One region of the Yoonia sp. D2-7 genome, then DNA from elsewhere that is predicted to be linked to it. Evidence: riboswitches for the same ligand, from Rfam matches in the RefSeq annotation. Region 1 holds a riboswitch; the other holds the start of a gene.

Region 1 (7,725 bases):
CGATGCTGGTGATTTCGGCGGTTGGTTCTGCCCGTGCCACGGTTCTCACTACGATACGGCTGGCCGTATCCGTAAGGGTCCAGCACCGCGCAACCTGCCTGTCCCCGTCGCGTCGTTTATCGACGAAACAACAATTCAACTCGGTTAAGGAGAGATACCCATGGGCGGCATTCCCCACGACCATTACGAACCAAAGACGGAATTCGAAAAGGGCCTTGATAAGCGCTTGCCAATTGTAGGCTTGCTGCACGGCACTTTGATGATCCCGACTCCGAAAAACCTGAACTGGATGTGGATTTGGGGCATTGTCCTGACATTTACATTGGCGCTGCAGATCATCACCGGCATCGTGCTGGTTATGCACTACACGCCACACGTTGATATGGCGTTTGCGTCTATCGAACACATTATGCGTGACGTGAATGGCGGACATATGATCCGTTATTTCCACATGAACGGCGCGTCGCTGTTCTTTGTGGCTGTTTACGCCCACATTTTCCGCGGACTTTACTACGGGTCTTACAAGGCACCACGTGAAGTCACATGGATCATCGGTATGCTCATCTATCTTTTGATGATGGGGACTGCGTTCATGGGCTACGTTCTGCCATGGGGCCAGATGTCGTTCCACGGTACCGCTGTTATCACTGGCTTGTTTGGCGCGATCCCGTTCATCGGTGAAAGCATCCAGACATGGTTGTTGGGTGCTGGCGCCGTTGGCCAACCTGCGCTGAACCGCTTCTTCTCACTGCACTATTTGATGCCGTTCATCATTGCCGGTCTCGTGATCCTGCACATTTGGGCGTTCCACACGACAGGCAACAACAACCCAACTGGTGTTGAGGTACGTCGGACATCAAAAGAAGACGCACAAAAAGACACGCTGCCATTCTGGCCATACTTTGTGATCAAAGACTTGTTCGCACTCGCTGTGATCTTGGTCGTGTTCATGGCGGTTGTTGGCTTCATGCCGAACTACTTGGGCCACCCGGATAACTACATCCCTGCGAACCCGCTTGCGACACCTGCACACATCGTTCCAGAATGGTACTTCTTGCCATTCTACGCGATCCTGCGGGCCTTCACTGCAGACGTTTGGGTTGTTCAGATCGTTCAGTTCCTGAGCTTCGGCATCATTGATGCGAAATTCTTCGGTGTTCTCGCGATGTTTGGTGCGATTGCTGTCATGGCGTTGGCGCCTTGGTTGGACACATCTTCTGTTCGCTCCGGTCGTTACCGTCCGATGTTCAAATGGTGGTTCGCGCTGCTGGTTGTCGACTTCATCTTGTTGATGTGGGTCGGTGCCCGTCCGGCGGAATTCCCGTATGACTGGATTTCTTTGATCGCGTCGGCTTACTGGTTTGCTTATTTCCTCGTGATCTTGCCATTGCTTGGTGTGATCGAAAAGCCAGACACACCACCGGCGACTATCGAAGAAGACTTCAACGCGCACTACCCGGCCAAAGGCACTGATGGTGCCACACAGCCGGCAGAGTGAGGAAAGATACAATGACTATGTTCCGTAAACTCACCCTTTCAGCCGTTGCTGCCGTGTCCCTTCTGGGGACACAAGCGGCGGCTGCCGGATCCGAAGTGCACATTCATGACGTTGATTTTTCATTTGATGGCATGTTCGGGTCTTTCGACCAGATGCAACTTCAGCGTGGCCTGCAGATCTACACAGAGATTTGTTCGTCATGCCACGGTCTTGAACATGTAGCGATCCGCACACTTGGCGACGAAGGCGGTCCCGCACTGCCCGAGGATCAGGTTTTTGCATACGCTGAATTCTACGAGGTCTTTGACCCTGCATTGTTCGACGGCGAAGGCGATTTCCGCACAGCCACACCAGCTGACAAATTCCCAGCTGTGACATCAGCAAACGCGCCCGACCTGTCCTTGATGGCAAAAGCGCGCGCTGGTTTCCACGGTCCATATGGCACGGGCCTTGCCCAGTTGTGGTACGGCATGGGTGGCGCTGAATACATCACTGCGCTGCTGTCCGGCTACGAAGAAGAACCAGAATGTGCTGCTGATGCGAACATGGATGGTTACTACAACACGGCGTTCGCGTCCGGTGGTTTCCCAGCAAGCTGCATCGATGAAAAAGGCAAGCACATGGTGCCTGGATCATGGATCGGCATGGCACAGCCAATCTACGGCGGCGACATCGATTTTGCTGACGGCCATTCCAACGACATCCACCACATGTCCGAAGACGTCGCAGCGTTCCTGATGTGGACAGCTGAACCAAAGATGATGGCGCGTAAGCAGGCTGGTCTGACCGGCGTGATCTTCCTCGCGATCCTGTCTGTACTGCTTTACCTCACAAACAAACGTTTGTGGGCACCACACAAGCACAAAGACTGATATCGTCTTGAACCAATTTGAAAGGCCCGCCAGTTTGGTGGGCCTTTTGCGTTTCGGGTGCTAGCCCAAATAGGCTTTTAATGCCGCCGGTGGATCGTCGAAAATCCGTTGTCCGTCGACGGGTGGGTGGGCTTTGCCATCAGCCACCAGCACCACACGATCCGCGATACGTCGTGCATCGTCGGGATCATGCGTCACCATGACAATGGATTTGCCAGCCGTAGCCAAGGTCGTTGTGACCAATTCCAGCATCTCGTCTTTTAGTGCAGGGCCTAAGGCCGCGAACGGTTCGTCCAGCAAAACCAAAGGCCGATCCGAAACCAGCACGCGGGCCAGTGCCGCGCGGCTTTGCTGGCCGCCGGACAGCGCGTTCGGTTTGCGCGATCCTAAATCAGTCAAGCCAACTTGCGTTAGTGTCTTAGCGACCGTCTCTTTTTGAGCGGTTGAAAGCTTGAGGTCGGGCTTAATCCCCAGACCGACGTTCTGTTCAATCGTTAGATGCGGAAATAGATTGTTGTCCTGAAACAACATACTGACGGGGCGTTCACCGGGCGGTTGCTTGGACAACGATTTATCGTGCCAAAGGATGTCGCCTGCAGTCGGCGCGATGAATCCGGCTATCGCCGCCAAAAGCGTAGATTTGCCGCCACCGGACGGACCGATGATCGCGGTGATCCCCGTTGGAAGCGCAAGGTGCGCAGTCAGGTGGAACGTGCCCTGTTTCAAAGTTACGTTTTCAAACGTCAGCATCAACGCGTCCTCCACGGTCACAAATCCAAAACAATAACAGGCTGAGCGCAACTAAGAGCAGCCCAGCACCCGCTGCCGCGTCCATCTGATAGGCACCCATGAGACGGTACATCGCAAGAGGTAAGGTTGCGCCGTTTTCATCCGCGAATAGGGCGATCACTCCCAAATCTCCCATCGACAGTGCTGCCGCGAGGCCAAGCGCAAAGCCTAGTGGCCTGCGTATGCGGGGCAATATGATCAGACGTAACCGTGTCCAGCCCGTGACGTTCAGCTGGTCCATCAACCGGCCATAGTCGGCGACAACGCCATCAACGGCAGGTGCAATGGAGCGCAGCGCAAATGGCAATGCCAGCGTCGCGTTGACCAATGCCGTGACGGGCAAGGCAAGATCGGATGGCCGCCAGAAGGGAAAGACAATCAGGAACAGGCCTGTGCCCACGACCAGACCTGATGCGGCAAGAGGCAAAACGCCAATGATTGACACGATGCGCCCGCCTTGCAAGGCAAGCGCCAACGCCATCGTGATGCACAAAATTGCAGATGCGAGCGCGACAAACACGGATCGCGCGGCGGCTTGGACAATGCTGAATGGTAATTCGGACAGGCCCATGATTCCGTTGATCACGACCATCGACAGGGGCACGATCAGAAACGCGGCGGCAAGGCCGATCCAAGCAAAATCGATGGACCGCGATCCATCCCAACGCTGCACCACGCGGTCCAGACCCGCGCCGAAACCATCCACGGCCGTGACTTGCCATGCGACGATGGCTGCAATGGTGCAGATGCCAAACTGGATACAGGCCAGTAAAGCGGCGCGCCCAAGGTCGAAATCGAACCGGACAGCTTGATAGATGGCGAGTTCCACTGTCGTTGCCTTCGGCCCACCGCCAAGGGTCAGCGCAACCGCGAAACTGGTCAGGCAAATCAGGAATATGACAAGAAATGTTCCGGGCAAAACGCTGCGCAGCATCGGCCATTCCAACAGACGACCGACAGGTGCGTTTAGCGTCGCCGCAAGCCGGAAACGCTCGGACGGGATCGCGAGCCAGCCTTGCAGAATGAACCGCGTCGCGAGTGGCAGGTTAAAGAAAACATGCGCCAGAACCACGCCATGAAAACCGTAGATCGTAAAGGTGGGGAGGCCCAACACCTCTAACCCTGCATTCAAAATACCGTTGCGCCCGAAAACTGCGAGCAATCCAAGAACGGCCACGATGACGGGAAGAATAAACGGGGCACCAAGCAGGGTAATCAAAGCCCCGCGTCCCCGAAAGGACTGCCTCGCCAATGCGCGTGCGACAGGGATCGCGATGATGATGCTGACCAATGCAGATACAAATGCCTGCGATACCGTAAATTTGATCGCGGCCCAATCTGCGGCAGAAAGGCCAGTGCCCACTTCGGCCCGCATCGCAACTGCGATCAACGTGCCAAGCGTCAGCACCAGCACCAACATCCCCGCCATGACAGCGGGGATGCGCGTGATTATTGGGACAGCGCTGCGCGCCATTCGGCCAATGCCTCTTCACGAACAGCAAGCGCATCTTCAGGTGTTTTCAGCAAAGATGTGGCTGGCGCGATCAAAGTGTCGAAACCGTCAGGCAGACCATCCGCAGGTGTGGCGGCTGGGTACATCCAGTTGGTTGTTGGGATGATGGATTGGAACGCGTCTGACACCATGAATTCCAAGAACTGGTCAGCCAATTCGGGCACATCGGTGCCTGCCACTTTGCCAGCGACTTCGACCTGCATGTAATGGCCGTCACTGAATTCCCATGCGACCTTGCTATCGTCTTCTTCGGCGATCAGGTGGTAGGCGGGCGACGTCGTGTAGGACAACACGGCATCCGCTTCGCCATCAAGGAACAGACCGTAGGCTTCGGACCAACCGGGTGTCACGGTGACAATGTTGTCAGCGATCGCGTCCCAGAATTGTGGGGCTTCGTCGCCGTAAACTTCTTTCGCCCACATCAGCAGACCAAGGCCCGGTGTGGATGAACGTGGGTCTTGGATCACGACCTTGATGTCGCTCTCGGCCAATTCGCGCAATGACGTCGGCGCGTCCGCGTCGGCGTTGCCTACAAAAGCGAAATAGCCCCAGTCAAACGGCATAAATTCCGTATCGGTCCAGCCCAATGGCAGCGTCAAGTCAGCCGTGATGCCGTGTGGTGCAAACAGACCTGTTTCACGGGCTGCGGCTGTCAGGTTTGTATCCAGTCCGAGCACGATATCGGCTTCGGTCCGTGGTCCTTCCAACTGCAAACGTGCCAGCAATGCAGCGCCGTCACCAGCCCCGACAAATTCCAGATCACATGCGCAGATTTCCTCAAACGCCGCTTCCACCGCAGGGCCGGGGCCCCATTCGCTGGTGAAGCTGTCGTAGGTGAGAACAGACAATTTCGGGGTCTCTGCCGTGGCTGCAGTCGCCAAGCAAAGTCCCGCAACAGCTGTCAGATAAGTGGTTTTGAACATCGTATCCTCCAAATGCGACGGGCGGATTGGGGGATAGCGTGTGTGCTAAACCTTCCCTCCGCCGGTCTTAACCGGTTCAGGTTCAACGGGTCAGCTTGCGCAATCTCAGCCGTATTGGCCCCCCGAGGTAGAGCGTTGGTAGGATGCTTTATGGGGAAGGGCAAGGGGAGCGGTTAACGCGTGTTAACGGCTAGCCATCGTTTCTAGCGTTTGTGATCCACGTGATCAGCGTTTCGCGGGCGTCGGCGTCCATCTGAATCGCGTTGGGTGGCGGCATGGCGTGTGAAACGCCAGCGTGCAGGTAAATCTGGGTTGCGTGTTTGGCGACGTCCGCTTGCGTTTCAAGGTACACGCCTTTGGGGGCCCAGCGAATGCCATCCCAGAAGGGTTCGCGCGCGTGGCACATCGAACAATTCCCAAGCACGGTGTTGTAGGCCTCGTCGAACCCTTCGGCAGACGCATAATGCTGTTCATAGGGCGTCATCGCGCGGGCTTCGGCCTGGTCGATGGTTTCTGTCGACCTGACTGATGACAGCCAAGCGATGATCAGCATGAGCAAGACGGTGACCGCCCACGTCCAGTTTGGACCAGCACCCGTGGCGTGCATCGTGTTGAAATAGTGTCGGATCGTAACGCCGGTCAGGAAAATCAGGCTTGCGATGATCCACGCGTATTCAGTCCCGAACGCCAGCGGGTAGTGGTTCGACAACATCAAGAACACGACTGGCAAAGTCAGGTAGTTGTTATGTGTCGACCGCAGCTTTGCGATCTTTCCATATTTTGCATCAGGCGTGCGCCCTGCTTTCAGGTCTGCGACAACGATGCGTTGGTTCGGCATAATTTGGAAAAACACGTTTCCTGTCATGATCGACGCGGTGAAAGCGCCAAGATGCAGTAACGCAGCGCGCCCTGTGAATATCTGGTTATACCCCCACGCCATCACAACGAGGATGACAAACAGCAACACCATCAACGTGGTTGGTTGTTCGCCAAGCTTGGATTTGCACAAGAAATCATAGGCCAACCAACCGATGGTCAGTGAACCGCCAGAGATCAGGATACCCTGCCACAACGTCAGATCAGCCTTGGTCGGATCGAGCAGGAATAATTCGCCACCGACCCAGTAGACGATCATCAAAAGGGCGGCACCAGACACCCACGTGATGTAGCTTTGCCATTTATGCCAGATCAGGTGTTCGGGCATGTTTGGGGGTGCGACGAGGTACTTCTGGATGTGATAAAAACCGCCGCCGTGCACCTGCCATTCTTCGCCATGCACGCCGTCGGGCATGTTCGGTGCTTTCTTTAGGCCAAGATCAAGCGCGATGAAAAAGAACGATGCGCCGATCCACGCCATGGCCGTGATCACGTGCAGCCAGCGGACGGAAAATGCGATCCAGTCCCAAAGAATTGCCATGTCGTACATTAGGGTCTCCGCCGTGCCATGTATAAAGTGCGGCCACACTAGGCCGCTTGTGATTATTCTGCTATTGCTTGGAATGGCCAAACAGCATCAAAAAATCCAGAACAATGTCATACCTCGATAATATCCGAACTTTTGTGCGCGTCTACGAACTCGGCAGTATGTCTGCTGCTGGGCGTGATCTGCGGATATCGCCTGCTGTGACATCAGCGCGGATATCGCAACTTGAGGAAAAATTGGGCGTTCGGCTGTTCCAGCGGACCACGCGCAGCCTGACCGCGACCGAACAAGGCCAAGCGTTCTATGGTGGAGCCTGCGAGGTACTAGAGGCCGTCGATGCCGCCGAAGCGAAGGTCGTGAACATCACCGATCAACCGCGCGGATCACTGTATGTTGCCGTGCCGTTGGGCATCGGGAAACGCTTGATCGCACCGCTTATTCCCGGTTTTTTGGAAGAATATCCTGACGTGCAGGTCAGGTTGCGGTTGACGGACCGGACAGTTGATCTGACGACGGAAGGGCTAGATCTGGCGTTTTTCATGGGCCAACCGACGGACAGCAATCTGCGGATGCGCAAAATCGCGGATGTGGAACGCGTGCTTTGCGCTGCGCCCGATTACATCGCGGCCCGTGGTCATCCCCTGGACGGCACAGCGTTGATTGCGGACGGCCACGAATGTCTGAACCTGCGCTTTCCGGGTGCAACC
Region 2 (7,725 bases), 990 kb from region 1:
AGCGCGCCCCGCTGCGACCATTTTGGGCGGGTCCGAAGGGTCCGCAGGGGCGATCACGTCAACGTCGAGATCAACGTCTGCGAAATAGCCCTTCTCTTGCGCGATGATGACTGGCCCGTGGTCGGGATTAACGAACCAATCCAGTAAAAGCGTCATTTGATCTTGCGCCCAAAGTGGCGCTGCAAACACGGAAAAGGCCGAGGCCAGCAATGTGGTTTTCATGAAAGCGGTTCCTTTGATGCGCGATACAGTTCTGCGAAATGGTGGGTTGGCCCGTGCCCTGATCCAACGGAAAGCTGATCGGCGAGGGCGATTGCGTGGGACACATAAGATTTGGCTGCGGCAACAGCGGCACGAACGTCGCCGGTCTTGGCCAGTTGTGCAGCCAGCGCTGATGACAGGGTGCATCCGGTCCCATGTGTATTGCGGGTAGCGGTGCGCGCGCCCTCGAACCAAGTGATGTTGTTCGCGGTGACCAGACAATCAGGACTATCGGCATCCGGCAGATGTCCGCCTTTCATCAACACCGCGTCTGCTCCAAGCGCACAAAGCATGCGACCCTGATCTGCCATCTCATCACGTGCTTGCGCTACCGGCATGTCCAACAGTTGGGCTGCTTCCGGCAGGTTTGGGGTTAGTATGTTTGCGATGGGCAACAGCGCATCGCGCACCACGGCAATCGCATCGGGGTCCAAAAGGGACGCGCCGCCTTTTGCGATCATAACCGGATCAAGGATGATAGGGGCGTCGCGGTCAGCCAGTGTATCGGCAACCGCTTGTGCAATATCGGCATTTGCGATCATCCCGACCTTTACGGCATCGACACGGATATCATCAAAAACTGCGTTGATCTGGTCGCGCACGAACGCTGGCGGCACCAAATGAACACCGCTAACGCCCTGCGTGTTTTGCGCGGTGAGCGCGGTGATCGCCGCCATCGCAAATGCGCCATTGGCGGATATGGCTTTCAGATCGGCTTGAATGCCCGCGCCGCCAGACGGGTCAGACCCCGCAATGCTTAGAACGTTCGGGATCATTGGACGGGCTCCTGAAAGAATAACTCGGCGGCTGACTTCGGGTCGACTTGCCCGCAAATGGCGGACACGACAGCGAGGCCATCAACGCCGGATGCCAATACGTCCGCTTGATGCTTGGCTTTCAGGCCCCCGATCGCGACGGTCGGCAGCGACGTCAAAGCGGCCAATTCTGCCAAACCAGCAAAACCGATCGGCGCCTCGTGATCTTGCTTTGTTGCCGTGCCGAATACCGGCCCGATCCCAAGGTAATCTACGATATCAGGGTCGGCTGCTTGGACAGTTGCAGCTGTTTCGCATGACAATCCCAAGATTTTGTCGGGGCCCAATATCCCGCGTGCGTCTGCCGGAGCCAGATCACTTTGACCGATATGCGCACCGCAAGCATCGGCCTTGATCGCGGCGTCCAGATCATCATTGACGATGACCGGAACACCGGTGCCGACAAGTGCGGCCTTGATCGCGCGGGCCATGTCGACCCGTTCGCGGGTGCTGGCGTCCTTGGCACGCAGTTGCACCATTGTGACGCCGCCCGCGACCGCCTCTTGGACTGTTTCGACCAGCCCATGACCGCGGCACAGTGCTGTGTCTGTCACCAGATACAGTCGCAATTGTTGGCGCAGGCGGGTCATGACTGGATCACGTTGGGCAGATCGTCCGGCTGCACGGCGCTTAGCGCATCAAGGAAATGCATCTGAAAACTGCCGGGGCCCTTTGCCTGCTGCGCGGCCATTGTTCCTGCGACTTTGTAGTGCGCCAGCGTCGCAAGGGCAGCGTCAAAAGCGGGGCCAGTGGCGGCATAGGCGCCCATCAACGCTGTTTGCGCGCACCCCAACGCGGTTACCATCGGCATGATGTCAGACCCGCCAGTGACCTTTGCTGATTGGGTTCCATCTGTCACAAAATCGACCGGTCCGGTGACCGCAATCACACTGCCGTGTGCCTTGGCGATTGCGCGTGCAGCATCTTCTGCAGCATCCACGCTGTCGCCGCTATCGGCACCTTTACCGGCACCCGCCGCACCTGCCATCGCTAAAATCTCGGACGCATTGCCGCGTAGGATCGTGGGACGCAACGCCAATAAATCCTGAGCGACGCCCTTGCGATAAGTCGATATGAAATGTGCAACAGGGTCCAACACCCACGGGATGTTTTTGTCATTCGCCGCGTTTGCGGCTGCCAACATGCTCGCGGCCCATGGGGCGGACAACGTGCCGATATTGATCGTCAGCGCGCCACAAATCGGGGTGAATTCTGCAATTTCTTCAGATGCATGAACCATTGCGGGCGAAGCACCGGCCGCGAGAACAACGTTCGCGGCCACGTTCATCGCGACGTAGTTCGTGATGCATTGCACCAACGGGTTCTGTTCACGAAGCGTTGCCAAAAGGTGTTGCGGGGCCATGATGTCTCCTTTTTCAGCGGAAAAAAGAGACGACGCTCGCGCAAAGCCCGGAACGCACTACCTCCCTCCGCCAGCATTATCTGGTTCAGGTTCAAAGGGTACGTCTCAGCCTTTCGGCGCCCCTGGTACGGTTTGCGTAAATGCACGGGACAGGCGGGTCAAACGAAAAAATTGCCCCATGGGTTGTCTGATGCAGAGGCCCACAGAATTCTTATTGCCCAATAAGTAGGCGTTTTCGAAGAAATGCGAAGCGAGTGCGATGCTTGCATGTCGAACCTGACCTGAATATCCGCCGACTGCGTGCAACGGCTTGATCTTAGCGATAACTCTGTTTTTCTGACCCTATGGACACTTCAAAGAAAAAGACGCTTCGCACGCAATTATTGCCACTTATCGCGCAGGTCTATCCGGACATCGACGCGGATATCCTTCTTAGTCAAATCGTAGACGCTTTTTGGCCAGATGGGACCAAACCACGCAAACATGGCCGAACGCCGAGCAATGATCTGTGGACCGAACATGATGCGGTGTTGATTACCTACGGGAATTCAATACTGGACGGGGCACACAAGCCGCTGGATTTGCTTCATGATTTCTTGCTGCGTCGTCTGAAAGGCGCGGTGAACGGTGTCCATATCCTACCGTTTTTTCCCTACACGTCTGATGATGGTTTTGCGGTATCCGACTTCCGGTCCGTTGATACGCAGCTCGGTGACTGGGCCGATATCAACCGGATCGGGGACGACTTTCATCTGATGTCGGATCTGGTGCTGAACCATGTTTCTAGCCAAGGCACGTGGTTCAACAGTTACTTGCAAGGACAAGAACCCTACGATCAGTTCTTTTTTGAAGCCTCGCCAGACGATGATTTGAACGAAGTCGTGCGTCCGCGGACCACGCCGCTTTTGCAAAAGGTCGAAACCGCGAACGGTCCGCGCCACGTCTGGTGCACGTTCAGCCATGATCAGATCGACCTCGACTTTCGCAATCCAGAGGTGCTGCTGGAATTCCTGCGCATCATTCGCCTGCATGTGGATAACGGGGTGCGCATTGTGCGGCTCGATGCGGTTGCCTTTCTTTGGAAAGAAATCGGGACGCCATCCATCCACCTGCCGCAAACCCACGCTATTGTGCAATTGATGCGGGTGTTATGCGATTTTGCTGCTGAAACAATCATATTGCTGACGGAAACCAACGTCCCAAAAGCCGAAAACCTAAGCTATTTCGGCAACCGGAACGAAGCCCACGCGATCTACAACTTTCCCCTGCCGCCATTGATCCTGCATGCGATGATGTCGGGGTCTGCGCATTATTTGCGTCGCTGGCAAAGCGGGATGCCGCCTGCGCAATTTGGCTGCGCCTATCTCAATTTTACGGCCAGCCACGACGGCATCGGCATGCGCCCCGTAGAGGGTATTTTGCCCGCTGTCGAGCAGGCCAAAATGATCGACACAATCAAAGACATTGGCGGTCTTGTGTCGATGCGTGCCCTGCCTGACGGGGGGCAGGCGCCCTACGAAATCAACACGACGTTCTACGATGCCACGTCGCAAACCTTCACGGGGCAAGACGATCATCACTTCGACCGGTATGTCTGTTCGCAGACCATCGTCATGTCACTTGAAGGGATCCCTGCATTCTATATCCATTCAATGCTTGCGACACCAAACGATCACGCACAGGTGGAAAGGCGCGGCATGAACCGTGCGATCAACCGCCATCGGTGGGATTATCCGACATTAAATGACCTGTTAGATGATCCTGAAACGCCGCAGGCGCGTGTTTTAGGCGCATTGACCGAACGCTTACGGATCAGGGCCGCGCAACCGGCATTTCATCCAAATGCGACGCAATTCACGATGCCGCTGGATAACCGCGTGTTCGGGGTTTGGCGGCAAAGTTTGGACCGGCACCAATCCATTTTTGCACTCCATAACGTCAGCGCTGAAACCGTGCGCGTGGATCATATGTCCATGAACCTGATCGACGATGAGCCTTGGATAGATCTGCTTAGCGGCGATCCGGTCGACATGGATGCAGGGGGCCTGACGCTTGCCCCCTACCAATGTCGTTGGATCAGCAACCGCGGTTAAGTCACTGAAACTCTGCAACATCCGCAAGTGCTGCGGCGTTCATGTCTGCCAAGAACAACGGATCGGCCGCGTGAACCCGGTTCCATGTCGGGATAAATGGTGTCTCGTGCGGGTTTTCCAAGAAGACGTGCCCTGCGCGCATAATGTTTTCAGCAAACAATTCGATTGATCTTTCTTCCGCATGGCGATCAATCGACAGCCCGTTCATCTTGGCATCGTTGTAATAAGATTCCAGCAAATCAAGCGCGCAGCGATAATAGGTCGCTTTCAGCGTCCGGAACACATTGGCGGTAAACACAGTACCATCAGCGGCGAGCTTGCGAAAGACAGCTTTGCAAATGTCCGTGGACATCCGGTTCAGACCGGCGCTGGCTTCATCAATGCTAAGCTCTTGATGTTTATGATCATAAGCATCCGAGATTTCGACCTGACACACCGCTTTTGGCGCAAGGTTACGCCATGCCTCTGACAGAACCCCAATCTCGAGGCCCCAGTCAGACGGGATACGCAGGTCAGGCAAAATCGAGGTCCGCATCGCAAATTCGCCGGACAATGGGTACCGGAAACTGCGCAGGTAATCGATGTAATCGCGGTCCCCAATGACCCGCTTCAGCGCGATCAACAACGGGCTAACCAGCAGGCGCGTCACACGTCCGTTTAGCTGATCGCCACCGATACGGGGGTAATATCCTTTGGCGACCTGATACGGGAAGTTCGGGTTCACGACCGGGTAAACCAAGCGGGCGAGCATATCTTTTTCGTAGGTCAGAATATCGCAATCATGGATCGCCATGACGTCGCTATCGGCACAGCCCAGCAGATAACCCAAACTGGCCCAAACGTTTTTGCCCTTACCTTTCTCGGACGGAGCAAGACCCATCGCCTCCAGTCGCGCACCAAGCGCCAACATCCGTGGGCTGTCGTTCCAAATGACGATGTGATCTTGGTTTAGGCCCTCAAAGAACGACTTGGCGTGACGGAATTGCGCTTCGTCCGCCGCGTCCAGACCGACGATGATCCGATGCAGGTATTTGACTTGTGACAGCTCGGACAGAATGTTCGGCATCGCTTCACGTTCAAGTTCCGAATACAGGCACGGCAGGATCAGCGAAATCTTACGGGTCTGCGAAAAGACATCCAGTTCGTGCTCCATCTCGTCGGTCGATCGTGTGCGCAGGTTGTGTAGCGTCGTGATGTTTCCGTTTTGATGAAAGTCAGCCATGATGGATGGTCCTTTTACAGTTTTAGTCGGTCGAGCAATTCAATAATGGCCGCGTTCCAGCCGATGGGCCCCGCAGCGCTTGTTCGTATGATCCGGCCTTCGGTCTCCCCCGCCAAGGCGGGCAGTGGCGCACGGTGCGGGTTTGCGACCACGACACCGTAGTCTGCGGTCGTCAGCATTTGTACGTCATTCGGGGCATCACCCAACGCGATGGTGTGTTGGGGCGCGTATGTTTGCATGATGTCGCGCATCTTAATGGCTTTGTTGCCACCAAAAGACAGGGTCAAGAAACGACCGCCTTGTTGGGCAATGATCCCGTGGTCTTTCAGATGGTCAATGAAACGGGTCTTCTGCGCGTCGTTGCCACGCCATTGGCCCGGTTCAGAAAACGCCCGCTGCTGCGCCAGTTTTGCGTCGTCATCCGGCAGACCTGTGATGTCTGAAACCTGTATTGCGGACATATCGCCAAAACCAACAAACTGCGCGCGCAACTCTGCGGGGACGTCGTCAATCGCGCTCCTCAGCTGGGGGTAAGTCCCGGTTTTGCCGACCTCGGTCGCCTCGGCGGGCAGCAGTCCCGCGCCGTTTTCGACAATCGCGGGCCATTGATCTAACCCAAGATCAGTGCGGAGCACGCTAACCTCGGCAGCTGTTTTGCTGCTGGCTAAAATGACCGCTGCGCCGATGTTTGCAAGGACTGACAAGGCAGGTTGCGCTGGCGTCCAGGCATATGTGTCGTGATCAATCAACGTCCCGTCCAGGTCGGTAAAAACCATCAAGGGCAAGCGGTTAGCCATATCAGAATCCCCCAAATTCAGGGGCAGATGTTCGCGATGTAGAGGCGAATTTGATCAGCTCGCCTCCCGTTCTGCCCAGCCTGCAAAATAACGTTCAAGGACGATGACGGCATAGTACAAAACGATCCCGAGAAAGGCCAAAGCGATCAGAACCGCAAACATCAAGGGGTAGTCGCCGTTGGTTTCGCCGGACTTGAACAAAGCGCCCAAACCTTTGCCATGCGGGCTGACTATTTCGACCAGATTAGTGCCGATAAAGGCCAATGTAGCCGAGACTTTCAGCGCACCAAAGAATTCAGGCAGCGTTTTGGGCAATGCGATCTTCTGGAAGATCGTGAAGCGGGACGCACCGAGGGCACGCAAAATATCGCGGTATTCCGGTTCAAGCGTCGATAGGCCGATCCCCACAGACACCGCGATCGGGAAGAACGAAATCATGAAGGCCATCAGCACCGTATTGAAATCGTGCTGTCCGATGAAAATCAAGGAAATCACGGGCACCAATGTGGCTTTCGGGATTGCGTTGAAGCCGACCAAAAGCGGGTACAGCGCATCGCGCGCGATCTTCGAAAAGCCAATGATCATGCCTAGGGCCGTGCCGAAAATGACCGCCAGCAACAGCCCCGCGACCGTCCGCCAAAGCGTTTGCCAGCCCATCGTGAAGAATAGCTCTTTGTATTTCCAGAATGCTGGCGGCAAATCGGACGGAGACGCCATTTTGTAGTTCGGCCAGTCATTGACCCAAACCAAGGCTTCCCAAAGTCCGAGGAAAACCAACACGGCCAGGACTGGAACGGCAATCTTACGCAGCATCAATGCACCTCTGCGTCGCGGCCTTGCGCGATTTTGATTTGATCGCGCAGCACATGCAGCATGTCCGCGACCTTTGGTGTGTACAGCATATCGAGTCCGCGATCTTCGGGCAGGTCGATGTCCATCACAAACTGGGTTTTCGCGGGGCGACCCGATAGAACGATGACCTGATCGCCTAGGTAGACGCTTTCACGCAGATCATGGGTAATCAGAACGGCCGTAAACGGCTCAGCGCGGCGCAGATCACGCATTGTTTGCCACAGATCTTCGCGGGTAAACGCGTCCAGCGCCCCGAATGGTTCGTCCATAATCAGCACATCCGGCTTGTGTACGATGGATCGACACAGCGACGCACGTTGGC

What was found. A riboswitch is a leader RNA that binds a small molecule or an ion and turns the genes downstream of it on or off. The one in region 1 is predicted to bind thiamine pyrophosphate.
Region 2: another riboswitch for thiamine pyrophosphate. It lies ahead of thiM (hydroxyethylthiazole kinase); the one in region 1 lies ahead of thiB (thiamine ABC transporter substrate binding subunit).

The regions. Positions count from the first base shown of each region.
Region 1 is NZ_CM147912.1:288,594-296,318, forward strand. Features, by position in the region: gene petA (ubiquinol-cytochrome c reductase iron-sulfur subunit) at 1-148, shown strand, start outside; gene petB (cytochrome b) at 161-1,498, shown strand; gene AC0L7R_RS01270 (cytochrome c1) at 1,510-2,370, shown strand; gene AC0L7R_RS01275 (ATP-binding cassette domain-containing protein) at 2,431-3,120, opposite strand; gene AC0L7R_RS01280 (thiamine/thiamine pyrophosphate ABC transporter permease ThiP) at 3,107-4,633, opposite strand; gene thiB (thiamine ABC transporter substrate binding subunit) at 4,609-5,595, opposite strand; TPP riboswitch at 5,632-5,730, opposite strand; gene AC0L7R_RS01290 (urate hydroxylase PuuD) at 5,786-7,021, opposite strand; gene AC0L7R_RS01295 (LysR substrate-binding domain-containing protein) at 7,126-7,725, shown strand, end outside.
Region 2 is NZ_CM147912.1:1,274,917-1,282,641, forward strand. Features, by position in the region: gene AC0L7R_RS06160 (ABC transporter substrate-binding protein) at 1-222, opposite strand, end outside; gene thiD (bifunctional hydroxymethylpyrimidine kinase/phosphomethylpyrimidine kinase) at 219-1,037, opposite strand; gene thiE (thiamine phosphate synthase) at 1,034-1,666, opposite strand; gene thiM (hydroxyethylthiazole kinase) at 1,663-2,439, opposite strand; TPP riboswitch at 2,485-2,573, opposite strand; gene AC0L7R_RS06180 (alpha-amylase family glycosyl hydrolase) at 2,784-4,532, shown strand; gene AC0L7R_RS06185 (glycosyltransferase family protein) at 4,534-5,754, opposite strand; gene AC0L7R_RS06190 (HAD-IIB family hydrolase) at 5,769-6,551, opposite strand; gene AC0L7R_RS06195 (ABC transporter permease) at 6,606-7,364, opposite strand; gene AC0L7R_RS06200 (ATP-binding cassette domain-containing protein) at 7,364-7,725, opposite strand, start outside.